DNA from 2 places in the Actimicrobium sp. CCI2.3 genome. Region 2 is predicted to be linked to the other one. Evidence: riboswitches for the same ligand, from Rfam matches in the RefSeq annotation. Region 2 holds a riboswitch; the other holds the start of a gene.
The links. Region 2 has a riboswitch for cyclic di-GMP ahead of QN370_RS11375 (PKD domain-containing protein). Riboswitches for the same ligand answer to the same signal wherever they lie in the genome.
Positions count from the first base shown of each region.

Region 1: another riboswitch for cyclic di-GMP. It lies ahead of QN370_RS00675 (hypothetical protein); the one in region 2 lies ahead of QN370_RS11375 (PKD domain-containing protein).

Region 1 is NZ_JASJWR010000001.1:161,461-169,893, reverse strand. It holds gene QN370_RS00700 (type II secretion system F family protein) at 1-409, opposite strand, end outside; gene gspG (type II secretion system major pseudopilin GspG) at 433-876, opposite strand; gene QN370_RS00690 (hypothetical protein) at 881-1,705, opposite strand; gene QN370_RS00685 (putative porin) at 1,723-3,402, opposite strand; gene QN370_RS00680 (hypothetical protein) at 3,771-4,103, opposite strand; cyclic di-GMP riboswitch class I at 4,531-4,612, shown strand; gene QN370_RS00675 (hypothetical protein) at 4,652-5,029, shown strand; gene QN370_RS00670 (YDG domain-containing protein) at 5,084-8,433, opposite strand, start outside.
Region 2 is NZ_JASJWR010000018.1:15,481-23,913, forward strand. It holds gene QN370_RS11360 (peptidylprolyl isomerase) at 1-381, shown strand, start outside; gene pdxA (4-hydroxythreonine-4-phosphate dehydrogenase PdxA) at 396-1,418, shown strand; gene rsmA (16S rRNA (adenine(1518)-N(6)/adenine(1519)-N(6))-dimethyltransferase RsmA) at 1,415-2,194, shown strand; gene QN370_RS11375 (PKD domain-containing protein) at 2,272-4,230, opposite strand; cyclic di-GMP riboswitch class I at 4,315-4,401, opposite strand; gene gloA (lactoylglutathione lyase) at 4,521-4,907, opposite strand; gene QN370_RS11385 (M48 family metallopeptidase) at 4,974-5,798, opposite strand; gene QN370_RS11390 (lysophospholipid acyltransferase family protein) at 5,821-6,573, opposite strand; gene gmhB (D-glycero-beta-D-manno-heptose 1,7-bisphosphate 7-phosphatase) at 6,602-7,162, opposite strand; gene glyS (glycine--tRNA ligase subunit beta) at 7,159-8,433, opposite strand, start outside.

The sequences.
Region 1 (8,433 bases), on a different contig from region 2:
GCGGCAAGTCGCTGGTCCCTTCGGCCGCCTGAACAATGCCAATGTAGAGCGGCGAAAAAAGGTCGGGCTGATCGGCCAGCACGGCTGAAAAACGCCGGCCTTCACGCAGGCCACCGAGCAGCCGGCCGAGGACGTCGCGCGTCGCCGGGCTGGATTCTTTTTCAAGCAAGGCTTCGAGTGCTTCGACGATGCCTAATCCAGCCTGCAACAAGGCCAGCAATTCCTGGCTGAACAGCACCAGCGACAACGCGTTGCCGCGCTTGCCAGCGGCACCGCGCTGCGGTCCGATGGCGCTGACAAACAGGCCGCGAAGTTCGACTTGATGGCGGGCATCGGCTTCATTGCGACCATCGACCGTCAATTCGGTAATCGACAGGTCCGCCGCGAGGGTACGTACGGTAAATTTCATGGGGCAGCGTTCAGGTCCTGGAGTTACTGAGAAATGATGTCAGCGTCTTCACCGGCACCACCGGGCTGGCCGTCACGGCCCAGCGAAGTGATCTCGAAGTCGGACTTGGTACCCGGTGCGCGATAGGCATACGGATGTCCCCACGGGTCCGGCGGCACGCTTTTTTTCAGGTACGGACCATTCCATTTGACGCCAGCTGCCGGTGGCGCGACCAGCAAGGCAGACAAGCCTTCTTCGGTAGTCGGATAGCGACCGACATCGAGCCGATAGGCGTCGAGCGACTTTTCGAACGCGCCGATCTGGGCCCGCGCAATCGTCACCTCTGATTTCCCTAGCTGGGAAAAATACTTCGGTCCGACATAGGCGGCGAGCAAGCCGATGATGACGATGACTACAAGCAGTTCGAGCAGCGTGAAACCGCTGGCCTGCGTAGTGGGACCATGCTGTTTTTTTGCCGGATTATTCAAGAGATCACCATTCCATGTTGCCCAGAACATTGCGGATTTTTTTTGCCATCAGATCCAGATCGCCCTGCTGGCGCACCTTGCGCCGCTGGATTTTTTCCTGCTCATCCTGATCACGCTCGGCCTGATCGCGCGCGATCCGGGCCGCTTCTTCATTGGCCCGCGCCTGCTTTTGCCGCGCCAGCAACTGACGATCAGCAAGCTGCTGATTAACCAGTTCGGTATCGAGCTTGTCGCGGTACTCGTCGACCATGTTTTCGAGTTCGACCTGCTTGAGACCGGTCAGCACGTCCGGCCGCGCAGCCGAAGCGAACCAGCCGTTGGCAGCAGGCTTGGCCAGCAAACTGATACCCAGCCGATACAAGCTTTCATTCTTCGTCACGGCATCGGCCAGCGCTTGCTTGTTTTGTGCCAGGGCCGTTTCCAGCTCACGCTTTTCCTGCTCGCGCTGGCGCAATCTGGCGCTGGTGTCGGTCAGCGTCGCTGTCGATGCCAGCAGGCTTTTTTCGGACTCGGCCAGTTTGCTGGTCAGCGCGGCCTTGTCGGCTTCAACCGCCTTCAGTTCACGCTCGAGCGTGCCACGCTGCCGGCTTGCCGCGTCCGCACTGCGACGCGTTTGATCGAGTTTGTCGGCGCTCTCCTTGAGTTGCGTGTCGAGCTCGACCTTTCCTTGCACCAGCTGATTTTTTTCCTGCTCCACGCTGCGCAGCTTTTGTTGCAGGCGACGCATTTGCTCGGTCGCGCGCTTGCCATCTTCAGCGGCACCTGCCGGTGCCGCTCCGAGCAAACCGATCAGTATCAGTGTCAGCCCGCCCAGGCTGGTCGCTTTCAAAAACACGCCGGCACGCATCAGAATCTCGAGTTCAGGTCGATTTGGATGACATCGGTGGCGTACTTGGACTGCGGCACCGTCGCGGTCGTCATCGGCACGATCGGGTCGATCAGATTCGACGACAACCAACGGGCCGAGACCCAGGTGTTTTTAGCCAGACCGAAATTCATGCCGAGAATGACGCCCTTGCTGTTCGTGCCGCCAAGGCCGAAATCCGAATTCGTAAAGGCGTCCAGCACCGCATCACTGCCGAGGTAACGATAGCTAATCGATGCGTTCCAGGCACCGAACTTGTTGGTGACGACATTGCCCACCTGTGCCTTGAACAGATAGCCCAGCGACTTGCCGTCAGCAATGGCGATGCCGGTACGGGCCTTGATCTCGTCACGCTTGAACTTCAGGTTCTTGACCACATCGCCGGTCAGAATCACGTGCATCGGATCGAACTGCGCCACATCCAGGCTGGCGGTGAGATCAAGTTCGCGGAAGCCCGATGCGAGACCCCAGTTGGTAGCGGGATCGATGCTGGTCGGTGCATTGAGTCGAAAAAGCGTATTGCCACGCTGACGATAACCGGCGCCGTACTCGGAGCGGGTCACGTAATCCGTGCGGGTCAGATACGTCGCCTGTGTCTCGGCAATGCCTTCGATATTACGGAAGTCATACAGGCCAAGAGCGAGCTTGAAACGGTTTTCCTTCAGGCCAAATTGCCAGTCCACCCCGGTCTGCATCCCCAACAGGCTGCGGCTGGTCGACTGGTTCGGCACGCCTTGCGACAAAGGAAACCAGCCAGCAGTCAGAAAGGTGCCAACCGTATTGCTCAGTGGCGGCTTCACCGTCACCGACACGCCCTCGAAATTGAGGTCATCAGCCCACAGCAAGTCAGTACCCACAAACGGATTGCGGAAGCGACCGCCATTGAGCGTCACCCAGCTCAACGGCTTGACACGGATTGCTGCGCGGTCGAGCACGATGCTGGATTTATTGAAGAAATTATTCCCGCCCAGCGTCTGATTGGTCGAGGTCGGAGCACTGGTGCTGCCGGTTGACAGGGCCACGCTGGCAGTGATGATGTCGGTGAGATCCGCTTCCATGCCGATGCGCGCACGCAGACGCTCGCGGCTGCTGTCATTCTGGGTATTGCCGGTATGCAGATCCTTGCCCGGCCCGCCGAGCGCCAGAAATTCCGGCGAACGCGTCACTTGCGACGCACTGTCATACGACTTGACGGCCGTATTGTCAGCACTCAGACGAGTCGCTTCACCGCGCAAGCGCACATCGCCTTCGAAGCGGATGCGACTTTGCACTTCGCCGCTGGCATCGACTGCCATCACACGGCCGCCGCCGGTTTGCGCCAGCACTTCCGCCTTGATCTGCTCGCGCATCTGCGCCTTGAGCGACTCGGGCACGTACTGCACCCGCACCACTTTTTTGCCGTCAGCGCCCAGCTCCGGCGGCGGCAATTGCTCCAGCCTCGCGACAGCCTTGGCTTCGGCTTCGCGCATCATCGCGTCAACCTTGGCGCGCGGCAGCACACCATTTTTGACAAGGCTCTCCATCAAACCAAGCACGGTGGCGCGCAAGCGCTCCAGATCTTCGCGCTCATCAGCGTGGGCAGGCACGGCGACACCAAGAATCCCGGTGGCCAGCAAGACAAGGGCAGCACGCTTTTGGCCGTGAAATCGAAACTTGTTCATGAAAATTTTTCCGAATGAATGGGGACAGACGCGATTGCGACAGGCATCACGGTGCATTGGATTCGAGGCTGCAGCGACAACGGATCGACTATCACCACGCGACCGACCTCTGGTTATTGCTGCTTTCACTGCTTATCCAATACGGGTTATTTAGAAATCAACGATTGCATCACGCCGGTTTGACTACCCGACAAACCAATTTTTCATGACTGAAAACGCTTGCTCACAAACTTCAACGACCCGGCAACCATGGGCATATGGTGGCCGGGTGCGTACGCTGCCAGACCAGCAATCAGGTCAGGCAGCGCTTCCGGTTCCGGGCAATCTGACCCGGGAACGGAGTGCGATCAACGCGTCGGGACGGACTATTAACGCTGGTTGATCTTGGCGGTGTTCATGGCACCGAGCTGGATGATGGCAGCCGAGTTTGGGTTGTTGGTGCTGTCCTGCATGATGATTGCGGTATTGATACCGGTCTGATCGATCGCTGCAAAGTTACCGCCGCCGAACTGAGCGACTACCGCCACGCTGTCCGCACCGTCGATTGTCAGGCCAGCGATCAAGCCGCCAGCAGCTGCTGTGTCGGCGAATGTCGAACCAGCGCCTGCGAAATCGCTAAGGGTCGACAGATCGGTTGCTGCGAAGCTCGAACCAGCGATCATCGAGAGGGCCAGAACGAGTGCTTTGATTGATGTTTTCATGATGAGATTTTCTTTAAAGTGAGGGGATTAAATTGGCAGTAATCGCGCCCCCATGAATGCGATCACTAATACAAATTTTTAAGACGACATGAACGTTGCTGCTTGTTGCGGTGCCGGCGAGCGTGATGTGCATCACAGTCAATCCGGCATGCATCTCTCATGTTTCACTGCAGCCTTTGCGCTATCTGCTCACTGCTACAGTAGACCGAAGCTTAAGGTTCTTTTTTGACAATTTTGTGAAAGAGGCACTGTTTTTCCGTGATGGAAAAGATATTTTTTCCAGCTCTTGTACGACATGAAAAAAAAGAAAATAAAACATTAAATAACTTGCACAAGAGAAATCTTTTCACTACTATGAAGTTGCGTTAGAGAAACAAGTAGTCGGTCAAGCGCAAGGAAATTCGTGGGGCCACAAGGCTCCCCGGCTTTCTTACAAGGGCAAACCAATCGAAAGGTTGGGACGCAAAACTAGAGGACCCTCGCTGCGTGCAGGGTAGCCAGATACCGTGAGTTCCGGAAACCGGGGCTCGTACAAGAAAGGTAATGCCATGAAATTTTCCATCGCCACCCTGTTGTTCGCGATCGCTGCACACGCCCCGCTGATGGTTCAGGCAGCTGATATTGCTCCAGCCAGCCAGAGCAACTACAGTGCCCGTCAGGAAGCGCTGATTGACAGCTTCATCAAGCAAACCGATGCGCTAGGCAACGGCATCAGCAGCGCCAATATTGATGACCTGGCTTCCATCAACCAGGCCACCGACGGCAACTTTGCCGCCATCACCCAATTCGGTAATCACAACCACGCCGACATCGCCCAGTCGGGCGGTAGCGGCAACGTCGCGATGATTACCCAGGTCGGCAACAACATGACCGCCCTTATTGCCCAACGCGGCAGCAACAACATTGCGATGATCAACCAGCGTTAATGTGACGGTACTGACGCTGGCGACCGGGCATGGTCGCCAGTGGATTTTCTTCGATCAGGGAGCCGTGATGTCGGCGCTAGTCGTGCCTTTTTTCACGGACAGGCTGTAATTCTTGCTGTCCTTGCCGGCGAGCGTGTTGGTGTAGGTCACCACCTTGCCATCGGCGATCCTGCTGCTGGAAAAACTGCCCGTCTGAGTGAAGGTGACGATGTCGCCGTGCAGCAAACCATCGATGGTTCCACCACTGACCAGTGCCAGCTTGGTGCCGTCAAACACCTTGCTCAACGCTTCGGTCAGCCCACCGACCACCAATTGCAACTGCGAGATGTTGGCCTTGGTCGCAATCTGGTCTGCCAACACCTTGTAATTGCTTGCATCGATCCCAGCCAGCGAATTGACATAAATCACCGACTTTGCGTTACCCGCATTCTTGTCAGCGAACACTCCCGACTGCAGCAGTCCCACCGTATCGCCGGCAATCACACCGGTGAGCTTGCCGCCGCTAAGCGTGACAGCGGTGGTGGCGTCATAGACCTTGTTGGCGGCGACCGTCGATCCTGTTACCGACAGCAACTTGGGCGTGATGGTCCCAACCAATCCATTCGGCTCTACCACTACGTAATTTCCGGCAGACGCGCCGCCAAGGATATCGGTGGCGGTAACCGCAATACCGTTACCGGCATTTTTTGTGACGAACACGCCGGATTGCGTCAGCTTCAGCTGGTCACCGCCGATGACGCCATTAAGGGAGCCGTTGCCGAGCTTGGCCAGTGTGTTGCCGTCATAAACCTTTGACTCGACCACGGTACCGCTGACCGTCAAGGTTTTGGCGGTGATGCCAGCCTCGGCCTTGCCGCCAGCCGAGAGCAAGTTATAGTTACCCGCGTCGCTCCCGTTGAGACTGTTTTTGTACGTGACGATCTGCTTGGCACCGACATTTTTGCTGGCAAACGTGCCGGATTGCACCAGTGTGGCGACGTCGCCGGCAACCAGACCCGACAGGGCCCCGCTGAGGTTAGCGACATTGCTGCCGTCGTATATCTTGTTTGTTGCGACGGTATCAATCACGTTGAGGTCACGTGCGACGATATTGGCAGTTGTCACGCCGCCCGCTGACGACAAACTGTAATTGCCGCTGTCAATACCGTCCAGACTGTTCCTGAAAACCAGCGACTTCGCCTTGCCGACGTTCTTGTCGAGGAACAGGCCGGACTGGCTAAAATTCACCGTATCCCCCGCAATGACACCACTGACCCGACCACCACTGATACTGACCGCAGCGCTGCCGTCATAGATCTTGTTGCCATTGGCGACACCCAGCACACCAAGCTGCTTGGGCGTGATGTCTGCAGTCAGGGAAAACGACGGCACAGACAGCAAATAATTGCCGGAAGCACTCCCGCCCAGGCTGTTAAATGCCTGCACGGCAACGCCGCTGCCGACGTTTTTCGTGGCGAAATTGCCGGATTGGCCGAGTGTCACGATGTCACCGTCAACCACGTTGCCGAGCACGCCGCCGCTGACGCTGGCAACCGTACCGCCGTCATAGACTTTTGCTGCGGCAACGCTGCCAGTGACTGACAACTGACGCGCCGTGATATCGGCCGTCAATGCAGTCGGCTGGACCAGCGTGTAGTTGCCGGCCGAACTCCCCGAGATGGCATCAGTGGCCTGCACAACGATGCCGTTACCCACCGTCTTGCGGGCAAAATTGCCGGACTGGGTCAGCACCACGGTGTCGCCGGCAACGACGCCGCCGAGGCTGCCACCATTGAGCTGTGCCGTCGTGGTGCCGTCGTACACCTTATTCGCGGCGACCGTACCGGTAACGGTTAGCGCCGCCGGGTTGATGGTCAGGGTGCCGCCGACGAAGTCGATTGCATAGCCTTGCTGAGTCGAATACAACCCGCCCGGGGTGATCGTGTAGCTACCGACACGGGTGGCGGTAACGGCGCTGCCATCATAACTGGCCGTACCGAGCAAGCGACTATCCGGCGTCGACGACAACGTCACGCCACTGGTCGCGGCGACTTGCCCGTTGTAAGTCTTCGTGGCGCTGTTGGCGGTGACCGTCAGCGGGGTCATAAATGAGCGCAGCAACGGCGACGTGTGGCCGTCATAACCGATCCAGGCCGACTGGAAATTCCAGCCAGCGTTATGGTTGCCATTGTCGAGCGTGGCCGAACTGAAGTTGGCCGATGTCTGCATTTGTGCGCTGGTCAGGCCGGTTGCATCGCTCACCGTTGCCGCATCCGTCCCGATGCCGGTAAGCGTGCTGCTGCTGTTCCAGAAGCTGTTGCTGATACTGCCACCATTGGCACCGACGAGCCCGCCGACGTCATTATTGGCAGTCACGACACCGGAGGCGTACGCGGTGTCGATCGTGCCCGTGTTGTTGCCAACCAAGCCACCGACTTTGGTAGAACCACTGACTTTGCCGCTGGCATAGGCGGTCTTGATACTGCCGTCGACATTGGCACCCACCAGCCCGCCGACCTGATTCGATCCGGTGACGGTATCGCTGGCGTACACATTGGTGAGTGTGCCGCCATTGTTGTACCCCACCATGCCGCCGACATACAGGGCACCGGTGATGCTGCCACCGGCCAGTCCGACGTTGGCGATCTTGCCGTTGAACACATTACCGAACAAACCAACCCGGTTACTGGCTGGCGTAGTAATGGTCAGGCCGCTGATGGATTGACTGGCACCATCGAACACACCGGAAAACGGATTGGCGCTGCTGCCAACCGGCACAAACCCGCCCGCTCCCCAGACATCTTTCCCGCTGGCGGTGGACGAAGCGTCGATGCTGTTGCCCATCAGGTAGTTGGCACTTGGCACCATCGCCATCAATTGCAACTGGTGGGCATTGCCCACCGTCGTCGCGTACTCGGAGGCCAGCATCGGTGTGGTTGCGCCCACGGCACCGCCGGCGTTGTTCAGGTTGCCGTCTGCATTGACCAGCACCCAGCCTGGTGCGCCGGGCGTGGCGGTAAAGCCGAAACCGGCGAAGCTCGCGGCAGTGCGCATCTGTACCGTGGTCAGTCCGCTGACGGCGCTGAGGCGGCCGGTATTGGTGCCATTAGCAAGACTCTTGACGTCGCTATTCCAGTAACTGTTGCTGATCGCACCCTTGTTCGAGCCGGTCAGCCCGCCGCTGCTGGTGCCGCTGACGGCACCGCTGGCATAAGTATTGTTGACAGTGGAGTTGATGCTGTTAAAGCCGACTAGCCCACCGGCCACACTGTTACCGCTGACCGCCCCCTTGGCATAAGCGAAGGCGATGCTGCCGGCATTGTTCCCGGCCAGACCACCGACCCGCACGGTGCCGCTGGTAATGCCGCTCGCGTAGGCATTGCTGATCGCGCCGTAATTGACACCAACCAGGCCGCCCGTATCGC
Region 2 (8,433 bases):
CTGCGCAAACTGACCGACCTGAAACAGCGTCTCGATAACAAGGCCGCGACTTTCGATGAACTCGCCAAGCTGTATTCGAATGACCTGTCCGCCTCGAAAGGCGGCGACCTTGGCTGGATTTATCCGGGCGATACCGTGCCTGAATTTGAACGTGCGATGAACCTGCTCAAGCCGGGCGAAGTCAGTGCGCCTGTCGAAACACCATTCGGCTATCACCTGATCGAAGTGATCGAACGCAAGAGTCAGGATGTGTCGCAAGAGCGCCAGCGCCTCGCCGCACGTCAGGCATTGCGTGAGCGCAAACTCGAAGAAGCCACGCAGGATTGGGTTCGTCAGTTACGCGATCGCGCTTATGTCGAATACCGGCTGGATAGCCAATAATGGCGACTGCCAGCATGACCACTGTGCGACCGACCGTCGCCATTACCTGTGGCGAACCAGCCGGGATCGGTCCGGAAATCGCCTTGCGCGCCGCCTGGGAGCTGCGTAACGATGTCAATTGCGTGCTCATCGGCGACGCCGCGTTCCTGGCCATTCTGGCCGATCAGATCGATCCGGCCATTGCGCTGGCGGCTACCTCGGTGCAGGCCGTACGCAATGGCGGATTGCCGACTTTTCCGCCGCAGCGACTGGTGGTGCTCGACAGCCCGCTGGCCGCTCATGTGGTGCCCGGTCAGCTCGATCCGCGCAATGGCCGCAGTGTGCTGCAAATGCTCGACATGGCCATTGAAGGTACCCGTGCCGGCTGGTTTGCCGCGATGGTCACTGCTCCTCTGCAAAAAAGCACGATCAATGATTCCGGCGTGCCGTTCACCGGTCACACCGAATACCTCGCTGAAAAAACCGGTACCCCGCATGTCGTGATGATGCTCGCGGCCAGCGGCGCGCATCCGTTGCGGGTGGCACTGGCGACGATTCATCTCGCGCTCAAGGACGTACCGGCGGCGATCACGTTCGACAGTCTTGGCCGCACGCTCGACATCCTGCAGCAAGAGTTGCAGCGCCGTTTCGGACTGGCCACGCCGCGCATTCTGGTGGCGGGACTCAATCCGCATGCGGGCGAGGGCGGCTATCTCGGACACGAAGAAATCGACATCATCATTCCTGCGCTGCAGGCAGCGCGCGCGCGCGGCATCAGTGTGGCGGGTCCGTATCCGGCCGATACGCTGTTCCAGCCCAAGTATCTGAAAGACGCCGATTGCGTGCTGGCGATGTATCACGATCAGGGCTTGCCGGTGCTCAAGTACGCCAGTTTTGGACATGGCATCAATATCACGCTGGGCTTGCCAATTATTCGCACCTCGGTCGATCACGGCACCGCGCTCGATCTCGCGGCACTGGGCGTCGGACATGCCGACCATGGCAGCATGGTCGAGGCGATCCGTACCGCAGTGCAGATGGCGGCGGTCGCTCCATGAAGCACGTCGCCCGCAAACGCTTCGGCCAGAATTTCCTGACCGACAAGCAAGTCCTGCAAGACATCATCCAGACCATCGCCCCGGCCCGCGCCGATACCATGGTCGAAATCGGTCCCGGCCTGGGTGCGATGACGCGATTGCTGCTCGATGACCTCGATCAGCTGCACGTGGTCGAACTCGATCGTGATCTGGTCGTGCGCCTGCAAAAAACCTTCGATCCGAAAAAATTGCTGATCCATTCCGGCGACGCATTGCAGTTCGACTTCGGCACCTTGCCGGTGCCGGCCGGACAGAAGCTGCGTGTGGTGGGCAACCTGCCTTACAACATTTCCAGTCCGCTGCTGTTCCACCTCGCCAGTTTTACCGCGCTGGTGCAGGATCAGCATTTCATGCTGCAAAAGGAAGTGGTTGAACGCATGGTCGCGCCACCCGGTGGCAAGAGCTATGGTCGGCTGTCGGTGATGCTGCAATGGCGCTACGCGATGTCGCTGCGTTTCATCGTGCCGCCGACGGCCTTTGATCCGCCGCCACGCGTCGAGTCGGCCATCGTGCGCATGATTCCTCTCGAAACACCGCTGCCATGCAATCAGCAATCGCTGGAGGCCGTGGTGCTCAAGGCGTTTTCGATGCGCCGCAAGGTACTGCGCAATTGCCTGGCCGGCATGTTCACTGAAAATCAGCTGATCGATGCCGGCGTCGATCCGACCTTGCGGCCCGAGACGATATCGCTGGAGCAGTACGTCGGATTGGCCAACCGGTTGCCGGTCGGCGAGTAATTCGCCGTCGCAAAAAAAACCGGCAAGCGCTTCCTTTCGGAAGCCCTTGCCGGCTTTGTTGTTCCTGCTGAAATGAATCAGGAGATGGTGATCTTCACGCCCTTGACGAACGTTACGCCAGCCTTGTTGACACTTTTCAAGACGACATCATAAGTACCTGCCTTGGTGAAGGTGTGCGAGGAACTGGTGCCGGCAACCACCGGGGTGGCATCACCAAAATTCCATTGGTGCGATGTGAAGTCGCCGGTGGCTGAGGTCACGACGGTGATGGCGTCGAACTTGATGGCCAAGGGAGCCTTACCCGAGACGGCCGAGGTACGGATCGCTGGAGCGAGGGCCGGCAAGGTGGACAAGGCGCTAGTGCCGCTGATGTTGTACTCGCCAAGATTGCCGTAGTTGGTATAGCCGGTGGTCTTCGCGTCGCCGCGTCCTGCACCGCTGACGCTCAGGTAATAGACGCCGCCTGTCGGTATCGATGCACTGATCGTTTTGGACAGCGTGGTAGCCGTCGGGCTACTGGTCGCCAGGACCTTGCCGTTGACATCAAGCAGTTTCAGCGAGATGTCGAGCGTGCTGCCCAAGATGGCACCACCGACTTTCAGATTCACCGGACCGGCACCGGCAACAAAACTGAACATGTCGACATCGTCAGGCTTTTCAATGCGACCCAGACCGCTCAGGTTGCTGAGTCCATTGGCGTTGCTGGCAACGAGTGCATCAGCGAATGGAATCGTATCGCCATGGTCATCGGCGCGTGGGCTCAGGCCGCGTGCGAGCATGACGGCGTAAGCATCTTCCTTGTTGTTGGCATTGGCGTACTCGCCCTTCGACCATTGCGGCAGATTCTTGTAGTAGCCGACTCCCATGATGGGTGCCCAACCTGTCTCGCCGGTGCCCTGTCCAGCGTAGTAGGCTGACGATGGTAGCTGACCCTGGTGATTCAGCCCCAGTGTGTGGCCGAGTTCATGCGAGACGCAATCGGAAATGTACTTTTCGGCATTGGCCAGATTGTTCGGAAAGCAGAATGCCGGCGCTGCACCGGCAGCGAACTTGCTGAACGAGTTCAAATAGGCGTAGCCACCTGCCGAACTGCTTTGCGGCGTGATCAGGATGGTTGCACCGATCTTGCCGGCGGGGACGGCTGGCGCTTCTGTCGTGATATCGACATCAAATGCGGCATAGGCTTCTGCTACCCGTAACAACACTTTCTGGATCACCAGACGTTCGGCGTCGCTGAAGGTCGCTGGTGCCTTGTCGAGATCAAAGGCGGGATTGCTGCCCTGGCCGGTAAAGTTCAGGTAGAGCACGCGGGTCGAATCTGGTTTGGTATGCAGCTTGAAAGTCTGGTCAAACGGGAACGGGCTGGCACCACCGGCAGTCGCGACCGATGCAGTCACGGCAGCGGTTGCCATCGTGGTGCCATTGGCAGCGCCAGGGATGACAGTTTCTTCATCGATGTGGAGGACGCGACCTTTGGTATCGACGTGCACGCTCTTGTCGGACAACAGCAGTTGACGGAATGCGGCGCTGCTCATGCCGTACCATTTGGCGACGGCGTCAAGGCTGCCCCCGAGTTGCGTGATCGCATTTTGACCCGACGACATGGCATCGAGCTGGATGCGGCCAAAGGGCGCATTCTCGGTAGAACCCTCAGCGCTGACCGGCACAAAATTACCGGACAGTTCCATGCGCGCCATCATCGCTGGTGTCAGGCCGGACTCAGCCGGAACTTCGGGCGTGACCTCTTTCATGGCAACAGTCATCATGCCGGGCGAATCATTGGTGATGCTGGATTGGCTATTGCTGGCTGTCACCAGCTCGGCATGGGCCATCAACATCGGATTGGCTGCCCATGGGCTGGATGCAGAGGTGACGGTGCTTTGGGCCGGTGCCAGTGCAACAGGCGCGGCGTTTTGTTCTTGCGTGGTGTCGTTGAAACGTGTTGCGGCGTAGATGCCAAGTCCGCCGAATGCGATGGCGATGGTGGCAACGATGGCTGTGTAAGCTGGTTTTTTACTAGTTATCGGTGATGTCATGGTAGTACCCCTTTGTTATATCGATGAGTTGAACAAAGGGCTTACGCGGTCAACAAGACAGCCAGCTCCTGCTGGAATAGTCTTGCTGGCAACCCCGCTACCGTGATCCGTGAAGACCGTAGGCCGGAGGCTTTGCGTCCTTGCTTTTCAACAAGTTTGCCCTGCAGTAATAGTCTATCTTGCTCGGAAGCAAGTCAAGAGGAATTTGGTGAATTTGTTTCTGTTGTGGATAAGTTCTTTATGGCGGTCGACTGCCGGTCTCGCTTGCCGATGGCAGTCGGCCTGAGCGATTACTCTGCGCGTTGAATCAGTTCGATTTTGTAGCCGTCCGGATCTTCAACGAAAGCGATGATCGTCGTACCGCCCTTGACCGGTCCCGCATCGCGGACCACTTTGCCTCCGGCTGCGCGGATGCTGATGCAAGCCTGCGCCACATCCGGGATGCCGATCGCGATATGGCCGTAGGCATTGCCCATCTCGTAGCTATCGGTGTCGTAGTTCCAGGTCAGTTCCAGTTCGGCGTGGTCCGGGTTGGTGCCGTAGCCGACAAAAGCCAGCGTATATTTTTGCGACGGGTTGTCGCTGGTGCGTTGCAGTGTCATGCCCAGCACGGTGGTGTAAAAATCGATCGAACGCTGCAGGTTTCCAACGCGCAGCATGGTGTGTAGTAATCGCATGTAACTCTCCGGGAAAAGGGTGGGACTGAGGAGTTGCCTGCATCGATGATGCGGGCAACAAAGAAATCAGCAGGGAGGCAAGGTCGCCGGTGCCTGCTGACGCAGCATTTTGCGCGCCGCTTCAAACTCGGGGAAGATCGATTGCACGGTGGCCCAGAACTGCGGTCCGTGGTTCATCTCGCGCAAGTGTGACAGCTCATGCGCGACCACGTAGTCAATCAGCGGCAGCGAAAAATGGATCAGCCGCCAGTTTAACCGGATACGTCCGTCGGCCGTGCACGAGCCCCATTGCCGGGTTGCCGAGGACAACGTGTAGGAGCGATAGCTGACACCGAGCCGCGCTGCATACAGTGGCAGGCGCTCGCCGAATACCCGGCGCGCTTCGACTTGCAGCCAGGCTTGAACGCGATCTTTGCGTTGCTGTTCGGTGCTGTCGGCGGGAAGGCAGAGGATCAGCTCGGTGGTGCTGGTGTCGACGTGAATCACCTTGTCTTGCAGTGCGCGCAGTCGCAGTGTCAGCGGGCTGCCAAGATAGGACAGCGTCGCGCCATCGATCCATTGCATCGCTGCTGGCCGCGTGCGTGCAGCGCGCTCGCGCCGTTCGGCCAGCTTGGTCAATATCCAGTGTTGCTTCTCGCGTATCGCACTGTCGATTTCGCCAACGCTCACCCAGCGCGGAGCCGTCACGCGCAAACCGTCGTCATCAATGATGAAGCCGATGCTGCGGCGATTCGAGCGCTTGAGGCTGAATTCGAGGATGTGGTTGCCGACATGCAGGCGACGCTTCGGTACTGCCGTCGCGGTGTCGGCGATGGGCGTCAGCTCTGCCGCGAACAGGTTCAGTTGCGGCTCAGGCAGGGCCGCTGGCGTGGGTTGGAGGCGCACTGTCAGAGGGTTCGCTCAGTGGAATAGCTTATTTTTTGATAAAAGGCGTGGCATAGATCGTTGGCGAAATCACGCGCATTTCGGACTCGATCCAGTTTTCAACGGCCTGCATCAGTTCAGCCGGGGTCTTGCCCTCGGGGGAGATCGGTGCCCCGATCGAGACCGTGATCAGGCCAGGTTTCTTGATGAAGGAATTTTTTGGCCAGCACTGGCCCGAGTTGACGGCAATCGGTACGACTACGGTGCCGGTTTCGATCGCCAGGCGCGAACCGCCACCCTTGTATTTGCCCTGGCTACCGACTTCGGTACGGGTACCTTCGGGGAACATGATGACCCATTGTCCGTCGGCCAGGCGTTGCCGGCCCTGCACCACGACTTGCGCAAAGGCATCGCGGCCGTTGCTGCGGTCGATCGGGATCATGCGCAGCAGCGCCAGCGCCCAGCCGAAGAACGGCACGTACAGCAGTTCTTTCTTGAGCACGAAGATCAACGGACGGGGCATGTCAGCCAGCAGGAAAATGGTTTCCCAGGCCGACTGGTGTTTGCAAAGCAGGATCACCGGCGACTCCGGCAAGTTGGCGCGGCCACGGACTTCGTAGCGGATGCCGCAGACGACCTTGGCCAGCCAGACCACGAACACATTCCAGCGCGACGTAATGAAGTAGCGCGCACGGTACGGCAGCGGCAAGCAGATAAAACAGATGCAGGCCCACGGAACCGTGACGACAACCTGCACGACAAGAAACACCAGGGACCGCAACAGCAAAATGAAACGCGACATCAGAACTCCGGAAAAAATAAAGGGTGGGTCAGGCCGGCATCAGCAAGTGGTCGACCGCTGCGGACAGATTGTCAAAGACGAGGGTGCCAGGCGGCAAACCGCCCTTGGCTTCGGTGTTCAAGCCCTTGCCAGTGCGCACCAGATAGGGCACGCAGCCAACCACGAAACCGGCCTGCAGATCCCGCAATGAATCGCCGATCGTCGGTACGCCCTTCAGATTGACGCCATATCGCTGTGCAATTTCATGGAGCAGGCCCGGTTTGGGTTTGCGGCAGTCGCAATTGTCGTCGGCGGCATGCGGGCAAAAGAAGACGGCATCGATTTCGGCACCGACGAGTTGTGCTGCGGCGTGCATTTTTTGATTGATGGCGTTGAGTGTTGGCATGGTGAACAACCCGCGTGCCAGTCCGGACTGGTTGGTGGCAACCACGACACGGTAATCGGCCTGATTGAGGCGCGCGATGGCTTCCATCGAACCCGGAAGTGGACTCCACTCGGCGGCTGATTTGATGAAGGCGTCCGAATCCTGGTTGATCACCCCATCGCGGTCGAGGATGATCAGTTTGACCGGTGGCGTGCGATCGCTCATGTGGCCAGCTTTGAAATGTCGGCTACCCGGTTCATCATCGCGTGCAGCTGTGACAGCAGGGCGATCCGGTTCGCCCGGAGCTGTTCGTCTTCGGCCATCACCATCACGTCCTTGAAGAAGGCATCCACGCTTTGGCTCAACTGCGCCAGTGACAGCAAGGTGCCGCTGAAATCGCCTTTGGCGAACGCTGCATCGACCTGCGGTTGCAACCGCATCATCGCACCGTACAGCGCTTCCTCGGCGGCTTCACGCAGCAGGCCGGTGTGCACCGGACCGGGCGTGCCGTCGGTCTTTTTCAGGATGTTGGTAATGCGCTTGTTGGCCGCAGCCAGCGACTCGGCTTCGGGCAGCGCGGCAAAGGCGTGGACGGCATCGAGGCGGTCGATGATGTTGTCGAGGACGTCCGGTTGCTGCGCGAGCACGGCCTCGATTTCGTTGGGCGTGAAGCCGCGTTCGCGCAGCAGACCGCGCAGGCGGTCAACCAGGAAAGCCAGCAATTCCGGGCCGGGTGCCGTGAATGCAGGGTTGTCTGCGAACAGGGCGATGGTGTCGCCCAGTACCGTCGAAAGCGACAGCGGCAGACGCTTTTCGATCAGCATGCGCAAGACACCCAGCGCATGGCGGCGCAAGGCGAACGGGTCCTTGTCGCCGGTTGGCTGCAGGCCAATGCCCCAGATGCCGATCAGGGTTTCGAGCTTGTCGGCCAGCGCCACGGCGGTGCCGGTGGTGCTGGCTGGCAGCGCGTCGCCGGCAAAGCGCGGCTGGTAGTGTTCGGAAATCGCTTGTGCTACTTCGGCCGGTTCGCCGTCATGGTGCGCGTAATACGTGCCCATGATGCCTTGCAGTTCGGGGAACTCGCCGACCATATCGGTGATCAGGTCGGTCTTGGCCAGCAGTGCGGCGCGTTCGGCCAGCGCCACGTCGGTGCCGCTGGCCAGCGCGAGCTGGCCGGCCAGCGCAGTCACGCGCGCGGTGCGCTGCGCCTGCGTGCCGAGCTTGTTGTGATAAACGATGCTGGCCAGTCCGGGCAAGCGGTCGGCCAGGGTTTTTTTCTTGTCCTGCTCGAAGAAAAACTTGGCATCCGACAGACGTGGACGGACCACGCGCTCGTTGCCGCCGATGATGTGTTGCGGATCGTCGGTAGCGATATTGGAGACGATCAGAAAACGCGAGCGCAGCTTGCCGTGGTCATCGGTTAGCGCAAAATATTTCTGGTTAGTCTGCATCGTCAGGATCAGGCATTCCTGCGGTACGGCCAGAAACTCTTCTTC